3 regions of the Vibrio sp. RC2502 genome follow, and region 1 is predicted to be linked to each of the others. Evidence: predicted binding sites of a transcription regulator. Region 1 holds the regulator's gene; each other region holds the start of a gene.
What was found. The regulator CRP, encoded in region 1, controls carbon source genes, mostly activating them, when cyclic AMP is high. The targets are predictions, from matches to a motif close to TGTGANNNNNNTCACA.
Positions count from the first base shown of each region.

Region 2: ACYJZR_RS11140 (NupC/NupG family nucleoside CNT transporter) is a predicted target of CRP. The motif match lies at 2,344-2,359, and genes of this name have one in related genera.
Region 3: udp (uridine phosphorylase) is a predicted target of CRP. The motif match lies at 3,393-3,408, and genes of this name have one in related genera.

Region 1 is NZ_CM141453.1:2,987,942-2,993,210, forward strand. Features, by position in the region: gene ACYJZR_RS13915 (hydrolase) at 1-979, shown strand, start outside; gene ACYJZR_RS13920 (YheU family protein) at 1,013-1,225, shown strand; gene ACYJZR_RS13925 (phosphoribulokinase) at 1,351-2,220, shown strand; gene crp (cAMP-activated global transcriptional regulator CRP) at 2,461-3,093, shown strand; gene ACYJZR_RS13935 (DUF1338 domain-containing protein) at 3,249-4,040, opposite strand; gene astD (succinylglutamate-semialdehyde dehydrogenase) at 4,283-5,269, opposite strand, start outside.
Region 2 is NZ_CM141453.1:2,389,638-2,394,906, forward strand. Features, by position in the region: gene folD (bifunctional methylenetetrahydrofolate dehydrogenase/methenyltetrahydrofolate cyclohydrolase FolD) at 7-867, shown strand; gene ACYJZR_RS11140 (NupC/NupG family nucleoside CNT transporter) at 936-2,135, opposite strand; gene ACYJZR_RS11145 (LysR family transcriptional regulator) at 2,441-3,385, opposite strand; gene ACYJZR_RS11150 (lytic murein transglycosylase) at 3,460-4,431, opposite strand; gene ACYJZR_RS11155 (YcgL domain-containing protein) at 4,476-4,760, opposite strand; gene minC (septum site-determining protein MinC) at 4,958-5,269, shown strand, end outside.
Region 3 is NZ_CM141453.1:2,296,202-2,301,470, forward strand. Features, by position in the region: gene ACYJZR_RS10695 (methyl-accepting chemotaxis protein) at 1-1,034, shown strand, start outside; gene ACYJZR_RS10700 (DUF1887 family protein) at 1,188-2,348, shown strand; gene udp (uridine phosphorylase) at 2,539-3,297, opposite strand; gene ACYJZR_RS10710 (zinc/cadmium/mercury/lead-transporting ATPase) at 3,608-5,269, opposite strand, start outside.

The sequences.
Region 1 (5,269 bases):
CAAGAACCCGCACCTTCAGACCCTTTTACCGCGCTTTATTCGTAAAAAAGCGCTGTTTACGCCTATTTGGCAGACGCTGGATACCGACGATGGCGACTTCCTCGATCTCGCTTGGAGTGAAGATCCCACCAAAGAACCCGCGCAGAACAAACCCATCTTCGTTTTGTTTCATGGCTTGGAAGGATGCTTCTATAGCCCGTATGCAAACGGCCTGATGAATGCGTTTGCGAAATCTGGTTGGTTATCGGTGATGATGCATTTTCGTGGCTGTAGCGGCAAACCGAACAAAAAAGCTCGCGCATACCATTCAGGAGAAGTAACGGATGCTCGCTTCTTTTTGGAACACCTTCATCTGCGCTTTCCAAACAATCCAAAAGTCGCCGTCGGCATCTCCCTTGGTGGCAATATGCTGGCGAACTACTTAGCACAATACAAAGATGACCCGATTTTAAAAGCGGCCACCATCGTCTCTGCACCACTGGATTTGGCGGCTTGTGCCAATCGAATTGAGCAGGGCTTTTCCAAAGTGTATCGCCGTTACCTACTCTCTTCGCTCAAACGGAATGCTCTACAAAAACATCATTTACTGCATGGCGAATTGGCGCTGTCGTACAACTCCATCAAGCGCGTTACTCGTCTGTACGAATTTGATGACTTGATCACTGCACCTCTGCATGGTTTTAAGGATGCACAAGATTATTACGATCAATGCTCAGGATTGAGCAAGTTACAGCAGATCACCTTGCCAACTTTGATCATCCACGCCAAAGACGACCCGTTCATGACCGAAGAGGTGATCCCCAAATTTGTTCTGCCAGATAACATTGATTACCGTCTGTTTGAGCACGGCGGACACGTTGGTTTTCTGACTGGTACGGCATTAAAACCAAAGTTCTGGTTAGAGGAAGCCCTGCCCGCGTACTACGAAAGTGTCGCGGCAGAGTACCTTTCAGCTGTATCCAAACCGCGAACACAGTAAACTAGCCTTTCATCATAAAAGTTTGAGGTATTTATGATCATTCCTTGGCAAGACATCGCGCCAGAAACACTGGAAAATCTAATTCGTGAGTTCGTACTACGCGAAGGCACCGACTATGGCGCGGTTGAAATTTCACTGCAAAACAAAATCGATCAAGTGAAGACGCAACTAGAAAAAGGTGAAGCCGTCATCGTGTTCTCAGAACTGCATGAAACGGTTGATATTCAACTCAAAGCAAAGTTTTAGCACGTTCACATTTTTACCGTATCCCACTCGATGACAAGTCGTTGTTACATGCTATAGTGGGTTATCGACCGTGCAGCGGTTCGCTGCTGCACTTTACAGGTACGTAATTTTCGACAAGGTTTGTCATGTCAGCTAAACACCCAATCATTGCGGTTACTGGTTCATCCGGTGCCGGCACAACCACGACGTCTGAAGCATTCCGCAAGATGTTCAATATGATGAACATCAGGCCGGCATGGGTGGAAGGAGACAGCTTCCATCGCTTTACTCGCCCTGAAATGGACATCGAAATTCGCAAAGCCCGCGAGCAAGGCCGACACATCAGTTACTTTGGTCCGCAAGCGAATGACTTCCCGGGATTAGAAGAGTTTTTCCGTAAGTTCGGTCATGACGGCACTGGCAGTGTGCGCCGTTATCTGCACACCTTTGACGAAGCAGTTCCCTACAATCAAATGCCAGGCACATTTACACCGTGGCAAGACTTACCTGAAAACAGCGACGTGCTGTTTTATGAAGGGCTGCATGGTGGTGTGGTTGATGGCGATGTTAATGTTGCTCAGCATGTGGATTTCTTGATTGGCATGGTGCCAATTGTGAACTTAGAGTGGATCCAAAAATTCGTGCGCGACACTCGCGATCGCGGCCATTCGCGTGAAGCGGTGATGGACTCAATCGTGCGCTCAATGGACGATTACCTCAATTACATCACTCCGCAGTTTTCTCGTACTCACATCAACTTTCAACGCGTCCCAACCGTCGATACCTCCAACCCGCTTAACGCCAAAGGCATTCCGAGTTTAGATGAAAGTTTTGTGGTGATTCGTCTGCGCGGCATTAAGAATGTCGACTTCCCATATCTGCTGGCCATGATTGATGGCTCATTTATGTCGCGCCACAACACCATTGTTGTGCCAGGCGGCAAAATGAGCTTTGCAATGGAGCTCATAGTTAGGCCTATCCTACAACAGCTGATTGAAACAGGAAAAATTGGCTAAAAACGTAGCAGGCTAGATGTTTACTTTTCATACCGTGATCATGTGCACAGTTTTGCTTACAAAATCTCAATCATGGCACGATTAAAATCAAGAAATCGTTTTCGAAAAAGGATACTATTTCTTACCGAAACACAAGAGAGCTTGCAGCATATAAAAAGTGCTCTTATTCTAGTAAGCCTAATTCAGGCTTAGCTAAAATATGGATAGCGCAAGCGTACCCTGCAGAGGAAGTGAGATATTATGGTTCTAGGTAAACCTCAAACCGACCCAACATTAGAGTGGTTTCTTTCACACTGTCATATTCATAAGTACCCATCAAAGAGCACGCTAATTCACGCAGGTGAAAAAGCTGAAACGTTGTACTACATCGTTAAAGGCTCTGTTGCGGTTCTTATCAAGGACGAAGAAGGTAAGGAAATGATTCTTTCTTACCTAAACCAAGGTGACTTTATTGGTGAACTTGGTCTATTCGAAGAAGACCAAGAGCGTACAGCTTGGGTTCGCGCTAAATCTCCTTGTGAAGTTGCTGAAATTTCTTTCAAGAAGTTCCGTCAGCTTATCCAAGTAAACCCAGACATCCTAATGCGTCTTTCTGCGCAGATGGCTCGTCGTCTTCAAGTAACTAGCCAAAAAGTGGGTGACCTAGCGTTCCTAGACGTAACTGGTCGTATCGCTCAGACGCTTCTGAACCTTGCTAAACAACCAGATGCGATGACTCACCCAGACGGCATGCAAATCAAGATCACTCGTCAAGAAATCGGTCAAATCGTTGGCTGTTCTCGTGAGACAGTAGGTCGTATCTTGAAGATGCTAGAAGAGCAGAACCTAATCTCTGCGCACGGTAAAACTATCGTGGTTTACGGTACTCGTTAATCTCAATTTAGAGTGACACGAACAAAATTATAAAAGCCACCAATGGCGACATTGGTGGCTTTTTATTTGCCTTGCAGTCAGGCTCTAGGTCGCAAGAGGCTAACGAACTAGCAGGTTAGCCCAAGGTATTCCATGGCGTTTAGCCATTGGTACGTTTAACCATTAGTGCTTTCAAAAATTTTGTCTGCTGAAGCGGCAACAAATCCTGGATACAACTCGCCATTCTCCATTGGGTAACGTTTAGCAAACTCGTAAAAGCCACCTGGGATAATTTCCGAACCTTCTTCGAAGGTCACTGGCACTTTGTCTGCCATCGTCGACGATTGCTCAAGCAGCACTTCCGGTGAACCCTTCACCTCACCGCCCGACTCATTGATCACAAACCCTGCTTGACGAAGATGGTCGTTAACCTGTTTGACTTCATCGTGTTGATTCAACTGATTCACACTCACCGTAAAGTGATTAGCACCATAACCGTGCGCGGCCAGCCAAGACGCATACTCGCTCTCTTTAGCCAACGTTTGGTAATCAGCAAAGCTTAGCTCCCATAAGCGACCGCCATGCAGAAATGCACTGCCCGACAGTTTTTCAGCATCCACTTGCGCAACCAGTTTCGCCACAATATCTTGCAGCTCTGGCGAACACTCTTCGACTTTCAGCTCACTGATGAAGACTTTAGGCTGCTTCGGATCTGGGTGCTCATAGTGTTTTGCGACCAGTTTTTTGCTCTCAAATACGTAGTCCCCACACGCTTTATAGCCAGCAGCTAAAAACGGTTTCGCCAATGTCTCGATACCTAGCGGTTCAACATTGAAAGTGCGTAAAGCAATATGATCATTAATCAGAGCCTCATCTTCTTGTAGAAGCTGATGCACCTTAGCAGCAGAAGGACAAAGACGTTGGATGTAGTCTTGCCATAGCGATTCAAATAACACATCGGGCGTCATAACGACTCCTTGTTACGAGATGTAGGATTAAGATAAGAGTGTGGTCGCTCGTTCACAGCCCAAAAGCTGTCCAGAATAATGAACGAGCAACCATCAACCTGTGACGGTAAATGTCAGTCAGTCAAACACGCTTTTTGAGTCTGTGCTCACTTGCCGTGTAATGCCAACGCGTACTACCCAAACCTAAATGATGCGTCAGCACATTGGGCCACGATGCATGGTCGTGACCCTGTTATTGAAACTTAAAGCGTCACGCCTGGGCTCAATGTCGCAGGTAATTCCGTCTCCTGCCCTTCCATGGATGCCATAGGGTAAGCACAGTAATCCGCCGCGTAGTACGCGCTTGGACGAAGGTTGCCTGATGCACCTGGGCCACCAAACGGTGCGTCACCACTTGCGCCCGTCAATTGACGGTTGCGGTTTACGATGCCTGCGCGAATGTGGTCAACAAAGTATTCCCATTCTTGATCGTCTGTTGATACAAGACCTGCCGACAAGCCAAAGCGCGTGTCATTCGCCAGCTCTACGGCCTTATCTAAACCTTCATAGCGCACGACTTGCAGCAGCGGTCCGAAGTATTCTTCATCTGGCAACTCAGCAATGTTAGTCACATCGATGATGCCAGGAGAAACAAACGCCGCCTCTCCTGCTTTCGCTTCAATTAAGCTTTCACCGCCTAGAGATTGCAGGTTTGCTTGCGCATCAAGAATGAACTTCGCCGCAGCCACAGAGATTTGTGGGCCCATAAATGGCGCAGGTTCTGCGAATGGTTGATCCATGCGAATGTTTTTCGTCGCTTCCACCAGCTTAGTGATCAGAGCATCCCCTTTCTCACCAAACGGCACGTATAGACGACGAGCACAAGTACAACGTTGACCAGCACTGATGAATGCCGATTGGATGATGGTGTACACCGTTGCATCCAAATCACCGTAGTTATCAGAGATGACCATCGGGTTGTTGCCACCCATTTCTAGCGCTAACATCTTGCCTGGTTGACCTGCAAACTGACGATGCAGAATGTGACCCGTGTTCGCACTGCCCGTAAACAGAATGCCATCAATACCTTTCGCATCAGCCAACGCAATACCGGTTTCCTTCGCACCTTGAACAAGGTTGATCACGCCTTTTGGCAAACCCGCTTCTTCCCACAATTTCATAGCTAGCTCGCCAGTCCAAGGCGTTTGCTCAGATGGTTTGAACACAACTGTGTTCCCCGCTAGCAAGGC
Region 2 (5,269 bases), 600 kb from region 1:
AAAGTCATGACTGCTCAAAATATAGACGGAACTCTCATTTCCCAAACTGTTCGATCTGAAGTTGCAGCACGTGTTAAAGCTCGCGTCGCAGCAGGTTTACGCGCTCCTGGCCTAGCAGTTGTTCTGGTTGGTGAAGACCCAGCATCTCAAGTTTACGTGGGCAGCAAACGCCGCGCATGTGAAGAAGTTGGCTTTGTATCCAAGTCGTTTGACCTTCCGGCTTCAACATCTGAAGAGGAGCTGCTTGCTCTTATTGATGAGTTGAACAACGACAACGAAATTGACGGCATTTTAGTTCAGTTGCCACTTCCTGCTGGTATTGATACCACACACGTTCTAGAGCGTATTCATCCAGAAAAAGACGTGGATGGCTTCCACCCTTACAACGTTGGTCGTCTTGCGCAACGTATTCCTAAGCTTCGCTCTTGTACGCCTAAAGGCATCATTACCCTACTCGACCGTTACAACATCGAGCTTCGTGGTAAACATGCGGTTGTGGTTGGCGCATCAAACATTGTTGGTCGTCCAATGACACTTGAGCTGCTGCTTGCTGGTTGTACAACAACGACATGCCACCGCTTTACCAAAGATCTAGAAAGCCACGTACGTCAAGCTGACGTTGTTGTGGTCGCGGTAGGTAAGCCAAACTTCATCCCTGGCGAGTGGATTAAAAAAGGCGCAGTGGTTGTCGATGTAGGCATTAACCGTCTTGATTCAGGCAAGCTAGTGGGCGATGTGGAATACGACAAAGCCCGCGAAAGCGCGAGCTTCATTACTCCGGTTCCTGGTGGTGTTGGCCCAATGACCGTAGCAAGCTTGATTGAGAACACGATGTTGGCTTGCGAGCAGTTCCATACTGAACAATAACATCAATATTGAGATACGAAAAAGGCTCCGCAAGGAGCCTTTTTGCTAATTTTAGATATCTATTTCAATTACAGACTTAAAATCACACCCGCAATAGAAGCACTCATCAAGTTCGCCATAACGCCGGCAATAATCGCGCGGAAACCATGCTTAGAAACAAATGCACGCTTCTCTGGTACCAAAGAACCCAATCCGCCGATCAACATTGCCATACTAGAGATGTTTGCAAAACCACACAGTGCGAAAGTTACGATAGCTTGAGAGTGAGCACTTAGCTGAGATTTCACTTCTGCTAGTTGGATGAAAGCAACAAACTCGTTCACCACGATCTTGTTACCGATAAGCGAGCCCGCCGTAATCGCCTCTTCCCATGGCACACCTAACAACCATGCGACAGGTGCAAATACGTAGCCTAAGATAAGCTCAAAGCTTAGTGGCGTACCAATAAGGTCTCCAACCCAACCTAGCATGCCGTTCAGCAACGCGATTACGCTGATGAACGCTAACAACGTACCACCTACAGACACAGCGATACGAACACCCGCCATTGCGCCATCGGCTAACGCTTCAACCACGTTAGTTGCGCGTGGAATTTCCACTTGGCTAATGTCGATATCTGGTGCTTTGTTCACATCTTCTGGCATGAGAATTTTCGCCATCAACAAGCCTGCGGGCGCAGACATAAAGGCAGCAGCGATAAGGTAGTTAAGATCGACACCCAACGAGGCATAACCTACCAACGTACCACCAGCTACTGACGCCAAACCACCTGTCATTACCGCAAAGAACTGCGAATCAGTCATGTGTTTTAGGTAGGGTTTCACCATAAGTGGCGCTTCGATAGTGCCGACAAAAATGTTTGCCGTTGCAGACAAAGACTCAGCACGACCAATGCCAAGAAGCTTTTGAATACCACCACCAATGAAGTTGATAACTTTTGGCATCACACCAATGTGATAAAGACCGGAGATAAGAGAGGAGAAGAAAACGATGATACCCAGTACATTGATCGCAAAGGTGAAGCCCCCTGTCGCCAAATTACCGAATAAAAACGCGATGCCTTCTTGACCGTAGTTGATCAAATTCGACACTACGCTGCTTACTGAATTCAGCGCATCTCGTCCTGCTGGTACATATAAAACCAACAATGCAAACAGCACCTGTAAAGCAAACGCAAACGCCACTGTTCTCAGCTTTATATTTTTTCTATTTGTAGAAAGTAGCCATGCTACGAATAGTATGGCTACGATACCAATAATTGAGTTCATAAAATGAATCCGACAGAAGGGGGATATGGAAGGCACCGGATTGTATAGCGGACTCAAAATGGCGCAAGTTGAGGATGTTAACAGTGTGAAAAGTTCAAGCGAACAATAATTAACCACACAAATAACTAATTGAATTTGCTATAGATAAACGTTTGCTTGTTTTTATTATTTCCATATGGAAAAGATGTTTCTAGATTTGGAAAAATTTTGTGAGACAAATCACCTTATACAACCACTGAATAGTCGAAAAATGTTTTGCTTAGAGAAAATCGACTACAAACACCTCTTGAACGTTATTAACGAATCTACTTGGGAATAGAGATGTAAGGTGCGAGGCGCTGATCCCAGTGACACGGGTTGCCAATTTTCTGTTTAATAAAGTTGATAACGGCTGATATTTTTTTCGGCATGTGCTGACGACTTGGGTACACCGCATAAAATGGCATCGACTGGCTCGCTTTCCAGTCTGGCAATAGTTGAATCAACTTACCCGTTCTGAACTCATCACCAAGCAAGTACGTTGCGAGATACGCAATCCCCCATCCAGCAATCGCGGCGTCGCGGACAGCTTCTGCTAAATCGACAGAGTAGTTGCCGGAGACTTTGACGTTTAGCTCTTGTTGTCCCTTGGTAAATGCCCATCCTGTGTAATCACGCTCCCAACTGCGATAGATCAAGCAGTTGTGCAAAGACAAGTCGTTCGGCTCAGTCGGAGTATCATACTTAAGCAAATAATCCGGCGATGCTGCCACCACAAACTGGCAGTCCGTCAAACGCTGCGCAATGTAGCCCTCTGGTAGGTGCTCATTGTTTGTTACCCACAGATCGAGCCCTTCCGCCAGCATATCGACCTTGTAGTCAAACAAATGCACTTCCACTTGAAGCTGTGGATACAACTCACGCAGCTCTTGAATCGCAGGAATGATGTGCAGCGTTCCAAATGATTGAGATAACCCGAGGCGAACCAGCCCAGCCACTTCATCCCTTTGGCTTTCCATTTCTAACGTCGCACTACTCACCGCCTGCACCACTTGTTCACAATGATGATAAAACGTTTTTCCCGCTTCGGTAGGCGTAAAACTACGCGTGGTGCGTTGAACAAGCTTGATGCCAAGAGATTCCTCTAACTGACTAAGCTGTTTGCTGACGTGAGATACTGACACTCCAAGGCTTTTCGCCGCCGCAGTAAAGTTTTTATGTTTGATCAATGCAGAAAAGATCACCATTTGCGCAGCACGTTCAGATAACACGCAGTACCTCGATAAGAATGTGGGAAAAACAAAGGGCTCCGAAGAGCCCCTATAAAACAGTATTTACTAACGAACTAGAATGAAATGCGATCAGCAAGATGGCTGACGGCAAGCGCGAAGTAGTAAGAGCGGTTCCACTTCATCAGTACGTTATAGTTATTGTAAACCAGATACGTACGACCGTTTTCATCGTCAGGCATGATAAGCCATGCTTGGATATCTTCATTCAGTTTAGGTAATGGACTGCCATCGTACTTCGTGATGCCAAGTTTACTCCACTCCTGAAGATATTTGCCTTTTTCTGCCCCGCGTCCTTCTAGGCTACGATCAATCCCTTTCGGCACTTTCACTTGGCGCCCCCAAGTAAACTTATCGTCCCAGCCAGACTCGCTCAAGTAGTTAGCGGTAGACGCAAACACATCCGCTTCTGATTGCCAGATGTCTTTTTTTCCGTCTCCGTTACCATCGGCGGCAAAACGTAGGAAAGAGCTTGGCATAAATTGACACTGTCCCATCGCACCAGCCCAAGAACCTTTAAAATTATCTAGCTCGATATGGCCTTGATCAAGGATTTGCAGCGCCGCCATGGTCTCTTTGCGGAAAAATTCTTCACGACGACCTTCAAATGCCATCGTCGACAACGCATCAATTACGCGGAAGTTACCTGTAAACTTGCCAAAGTTACTTTCTACACCCCAGAGCGCAACAATAAAGCGAGGTTGCACGCCGTATTGATCGCCTATGCGCTTAAGCTCCGCATAGTGCTCTTTGTATAGTGCTTTGGCTTGCTTTACTTTCCACTCAGGGACTGCACGAGGAATGTATTCATCCAACGTCAGTTTTTTCTCTGGTTGGTTGCGGTCTGCTGTTACTGCTCTCGGCTTGTATTCAACATTTGCGAAAGCGGCACTGATTACCTGCTCTGAGATACCTTGGTTACGCGCTTCTGCACGCAATTTATCTAAGTATTCTTCAAAACCCTCGCTACTTGCAAAGGCTGAGGTACATACGCCAACGCTAAGCATTGTAGCCAGTATTTTTTTCATATTGCCCTCCTTGAGCAAGGCAGAAGTCTCAGAAAGAAGCCGAGTTACTGTTCGTTCTTTTGCTGAGCTTTTTGTTCTTTGTACTTTTCTAATAGGTTTTCCGGCGGTGGAGGAACCTGCAGAAAGAAGCCATCATTTTGTAATGAAGCCTTCACTTTTTCGATATCTACTTGTGCCAATTTACGACCATCAAGTTTAATCGTCATGACAGGAATAGGCTTACCGAACATCTGCATTAAGGTGTCAGGAACCTGTGAAAAATCATCCTTTTTCGGGATATAGAGATAAGTACCTTCTTTTTTCGAGCTTTTATAAATAGAACAAAGCATGACACGCCTTTTATGCTGATTTACCCGCTTTGAATGCGGATTGAGTTGAAAACGTAAAATTCTCGCAAACTTAATTGCAAATTTGAGATTAATTCACCTATTTGCCTGCTAGAGAACTTGCTGCGTCAAAGGATGAAATATAACATGACAGACCTAGTTTAAGGCAACGCTCTTTCAACAGAGGCAAGAAGTCCACGATGACCCATTCACCAGACCTTAAAGGTAGCAGTTTTACTTTGTCAGTTTTACACCTTTCTGACAATGAGATCGCAAATACTGTCGAATTTTTGCAAGAAAAAGTTTCTCAAGCACCTTCTTTCTTCGCATCCGCGCCTTTGGTAATCAATATAGCAAAAGTACAAGGCGACATTGATTTCCCTGCGCTTAAACAAGGCATCGCAGATGCTGGGTTTATTCCAGTCGGTATAACGGGCAGTAAAGACAAACGTGTACAAAACCTTGCCTCAGAAGCTGGCTTCGCCATCATGTCTGCAAGTAAATCACCTAGC
Region 3 (5,269 bases), 690 kb from region 1:
TTGTAGTTTTGTTTGCGGCGGCTATCGGCTATCACATCGCGCAAAGTGTGCGTGAGCCATTAACACGTATTCTCAATGCGCTAGAGAGCCTAACTAAAGGCGATATGACGCAACGTATTGATATTCGCTTTAACAACGAGTTCAGCCGCGTTAGTGGCCATATCAACACGTTAGCGGACAGCTTGCACGACATTCTAGTGAAGCTAAATGAAGCATCAGAAAACTTAGCCTCGACCGCGACGACCAACGAACGAACGTCTTCTCAAGCGCAATCTAAGCTGAATGTACAACGTGAGCAGACCGCCAACGTGGCAACGGCTATGACCGAGATGTCTCACTCGGTTCAAGAAGTTGCGCAAAGCGCTCAAGGCTCTTTGGAAATGGTTCAACGTGTTGAGTCTGCATCCGAAGAAGGCCGAAATGTCATGAGTAGCAACATTTCGACCATCAATCAGCTAGAAACGCGCCTTCACGAGTCTGTGTCTGCCGTTTCTGAACTGCAAAAGATGAGTGGTCAAATTGGCTCAATTTTGGATGTCATCCGCAACATTGCTGAGCAAACCAACTTGTTGGCTCTCAATGCCGCGATTGAAGCGGCACGTGCAGGAGAGCAAGGACGCGGATTTGCCGTGGTAGCCGATGAGGTACGTGTGCTGGCATCGAAAACCACACAATCCACCACAGAAATCGAATCGATGATCAGCAATCTGCAATCGAGCTCTCAGTCAGCCAACCAAGTGATTCAAAGCTGCATGAGTGATATGGAAATGTCGGTTGAGCAAGCCTCGAAAGCGAACAGTTCAATGGAAGAGATCCAAGCACTCATTATCGAAATCAGCCAAATGAGTACGCACATTTCTCAAGCGGCAGCAGAGCAAAGCGAAACCTCAGCAGATATAGCGCGCAACATTGAAGACATCAACAATATTGCGGATGAAAGTTACCACGCGATGTCGAGCATCACTCATACGAGTGAATCTCTCACTCAGCTTGCTCATCAGCAAAATGAATTAGTCCATCGCTTTAAATTGTAAATTTTTATGCAACAGTTGATGCAACCAGCTGTATAAGGGCGACTTTTTATGAAGTCGCCCTTGTTTTTTCTCGGCCTTGTCTACATATGGGTAATATGGCCTGCTCATCCCTTGCACTTCTCTTTTCGAGCGGCCACACAAAAAGGAAAATCTATGGCTGTTCATGTTGGTATTATCGACCAAGACCCAGTGAGATTGGTCACTCCTCTATTGGATAATCGCACTTTAAGCACACATATCGTATTCATTGGTGACAAAACACAGGTAGATATGTTTGACCGACTGAGTAGCGTGTTAGAGCAGCGAGAGATTACTTCTGAGTTTTTTGAAATTCCGTCTGCTGTCAATACAACCCTGATTAAACAATCGATTCAAAAGCTCGCGAAAGATCTTCACGACCGTGGAGAAGACGTCAAACTGAACGCAAGCTGTGGCCTTCGTCATCGATTGTTGTCGGTTTACGAGGTTTTCCGTACTTATCGCTGGCCTATCTTCGTGGTTGAACCAAACAGTGACAAACTTTGCTGGCTTTACCCAGATGGCAAAGAAGATACGCAAGTTGAAGACCACATTACTATCTCCGACTACCTAACCATTTTCGGTGCGCGCGGCGAGTTCCACCACGTAGACCTTCCTCCTCTTCTTGATCAAAAACTGTATGAGCTTGGCGAACGCTGGGCGTCAAATGCGCTTGAATTGGGTCCAGGCTTGGCGACACTCAACTACCTTGCGACAACCTGCCGTAAGGAGCAGAAGCTGGATGTGGAGCTGTCTGAGAAGCAACAAGGCTACCGTGAACTCAACATGCTGCTGTCGGATCTTGTCGAAGCACAGATCGCGACTTACGAAAATGGCATTTTGACCTTCGCGAACGAAGACGCACGTCGATTCTCTAACGGCGAATGGTTGGAGACTCTGGTTCACAGCACTGTGAAGCAAATCCAAGACACTATGCCAACGATTCAAGATCGCTCTTTGAATGTTCAGGTATATCGTAAGCTGGGTGAAAGTGAAGTACGTAACGAGCTAGACGTAGCAACGGTTGTAAATAACAAGCTGCACATCATTGAGTGTAAAACGAAAGGCATGCGCGATGATGGTGACGATACGCTGTACAAACTGGAATCTTTGCGTGACCTGCTAGGCGGTCTACAAGCACGCGCTATGCTGGTGAGCTTCCGCCCTCTTCGTCACAATGACATTACTCGTGCAGAGGATCTTGGCCTTGCGCTTATCGGCCCTGAAGAGCTGAAAGATCTCAAAACGCATCTTGCGAAATGGTTTGAAGCCGCTGGCGGTTCTGACGAAATTTAGTCGCCCTCTAAAAACACGAAAGCAGCTCACTGGAGCTGCTTTTTTAATGCCTGTTTTTAGTGCCTATCCTAGCTTCAATCACTTTGCGTTTCAGAATCTAGAAAATCGCACCTGAACAAGGCACATAGAAAAACCCAGAGGCAAGCCTCTGGGTTTTTCTGTTTGTTTAAATGCCAACTAAAGTGAGCGCTTAAAGCATTTTACGTGCTGCTTCTACTACAACTTTAATTGAGCGAGCTTCCGTTTCTTTCAGTGTTGAATGATCTGGAATCTCTTTTTGTGTACGGTTGATGATTACACCCGCCACACAACCTGCTTTCAGGCCAGAGCTTGCACACATGGTAAGTAGCGTTGCTGATTCCATTTCGAAGTTCAGCACGCCCATGTCTTGCCACTCTTTCATAGAGCCTTGGAAACGCTTCACAACACGACCAGTGAATGTGTCGTAACGCTCTTGACCTGGGTAGAAAGTGTCACTTGAAGCAGTCACACCCATATGAACTGTTGCACCAGATTCTTCAACTGCTGCTTTCATCGCAGTTGCAACATCAAAGTCCGCAACTGCTGGGAATTCCATTGGAGCGAAGTGTAGGCTTGCACCATCTAGACGAACAGAGCCTGTTGTCACGATCATATCGCCTACGTTTACGTGTGGTTGAATTGCACCAGTCGTACCTACGCGTAGGAATGTGCGAACACCAAGCTGTGCTAACTCTTCTACTGCGATAGAGGTAGATGGACCACCGATACCTGTTGAACAAACCACAACTGGCTTACCGTCTAGTTCTGCGCGGTAAAGCGTGTATTCGCGGTGACTTGCTAGGAATACAGGGTTTTCCATTTGTTCTGCGATTTTTTGAACACGCGCTGGATCACCTGGAATGATGGCTAGAGTTGCACCATTAAGATCAGCTTCAGTAACACCTAAATGGAATACAGCTTGAGACATATGTCGCTCCTTATTGTGGCTTATTTTGTAAACAATAAGCTCATTAGTAAGTTGTTGGGTACAGGAGCACTGTAGCGAACCTTGCACCAACATAGAGTGATCATAATCACATTGATAAAATGTAATAAATCTACAATTTCAAATTAAAACGGTTTAGATCACATTATTCGGGCGAATTTATCATTTCGTTGCATAACAACAAGTCCGATGGCTCAGATTACATTCACAAAATTTATAGCTCTCACGGAAACATAAAAACCCGAGACGAGAAACGCCTCGGGTTAAATATAGAGCAACTTTGAGAATAGCGTTATTGCACTTGTTTAGATTCAAAACGCAGAAGTCGTAGCGCATTGAGTGTCACTAACGCAGTCGCCCCACTGTCTGCCAAGACCGCAACCCAAAGCCCAGTGATACCCAATAAACTGGTGACTAAGAACACACCTTTTAAGCCAAGCGCCAACGCCACGTTTTGACGAATGTTGTTCAGCGTCGCACGTGATAATTCAATCATTGCTGGCAATTCAACCAAGCGGTTGTGCGTTAGTGCCGCATCAGCAGTTTCTAATGCGACGTCAGTACCTCCGCCCATCGCGATACCAATGCTAGAAGCTTTCATCGCAGGTGCGTCGTTAATACCATCACCAACCATCGCAACCGTGTGCTCAGTAGAAAGTTGTTCCACATAACGCACTTTATCGGCAGGCAACAAGCTCGCTTTGTAATCCAAACCAATTTGATGGGCTATCGCTTCCGCACTGCGTGGGTTGTCCCCAGTCAACATCACAGAACTCACGCCCAACATTTTCAACGTGGCGATTGCCTGTTGAGCATCTTGACGAAGAGTATCTTGCCACGCGATCACGCCAATAACTTCGTAATCGTGACGAACGATCACCACGGTTTTGCCTTGTTCTTCCAGTTCAATAACACGTTGTTCAACTTTCGAAGAAACAGGGAAGTCCGCTTTTGATGGCGCAATAACTTGCACTAATTTACCGTTCACCAAACCTGTTACACCAGAGCCGACTTGAGCAGTTTTATCACTTGCCTCAGGAATCGAAACGCCTTGTTCTTCGGCCCGCTTCACTAATGAAACCGCTAAAGGATGACTTGACCCCATCTCGATAGAAGCCGTTAAACTCAGTAGTGTTTCTTCTGTTACATCATAAGTCACCACGTCCGTTACTTGCGGTTTACCTTGTGTCAACGTGCCTGTTTTATCAAACGCGACCGACTCCACTTTGCCAAGCAACTCAAGCGCTGCCCCACCTTTGATCAATGCACCACGGCGTGCCGCAGCAGCCAGACCCGACGTAATCGCAGCAGGCGTTGAAATAACCAAGGCACAAGGACAAGCGATTAAGAGCAATGCTAAACCACGGTACACCCATGTTTCCCAAGGTTGAGCGAACAGTAATGGTGGCGTAACGATGACGGCAAGAGACACCAACATCATAAGTGGTGTGTACCAGCGACTGAATTTATCGAGGAATCGTTCTAACGGCGCTTTGCGCGATTCAGCTTCTTCAATCAAATGAAGGATGCGGTCAATGGCATTTTCACCTTGGCGGGAGGTCACTTGCACCTGCACTACTTTATCGACTACCACCGCCCCCGCCATGATTTTCCCGCCCTCTTCATGCTCAACAGGAACTGATTCACCGGTCAATGCACTTTCATCAAAGCTGGCTAACGTCGTCATCAATACACCATCAGCAGGCAAACGACCGCCAGGTGCCACTTCAATGACATCCCCAGGTTGAAGCTGAGACGCTGGCACTTCTTTGCGTACACCATCAATGATCAGCGTGGTGTTTTCTGGCACCAAATCCATTAAGGCCTGAACGCCACTTCGAGCTCGTGATGATGCGTATGCTTCTAGCTTTTCACCAATAAGGAAGAGCAATAACACCATCGCGGCTTCTGCGGTTTCACCTAAGTACAACGCACCTAATGCAGCAACACTCAT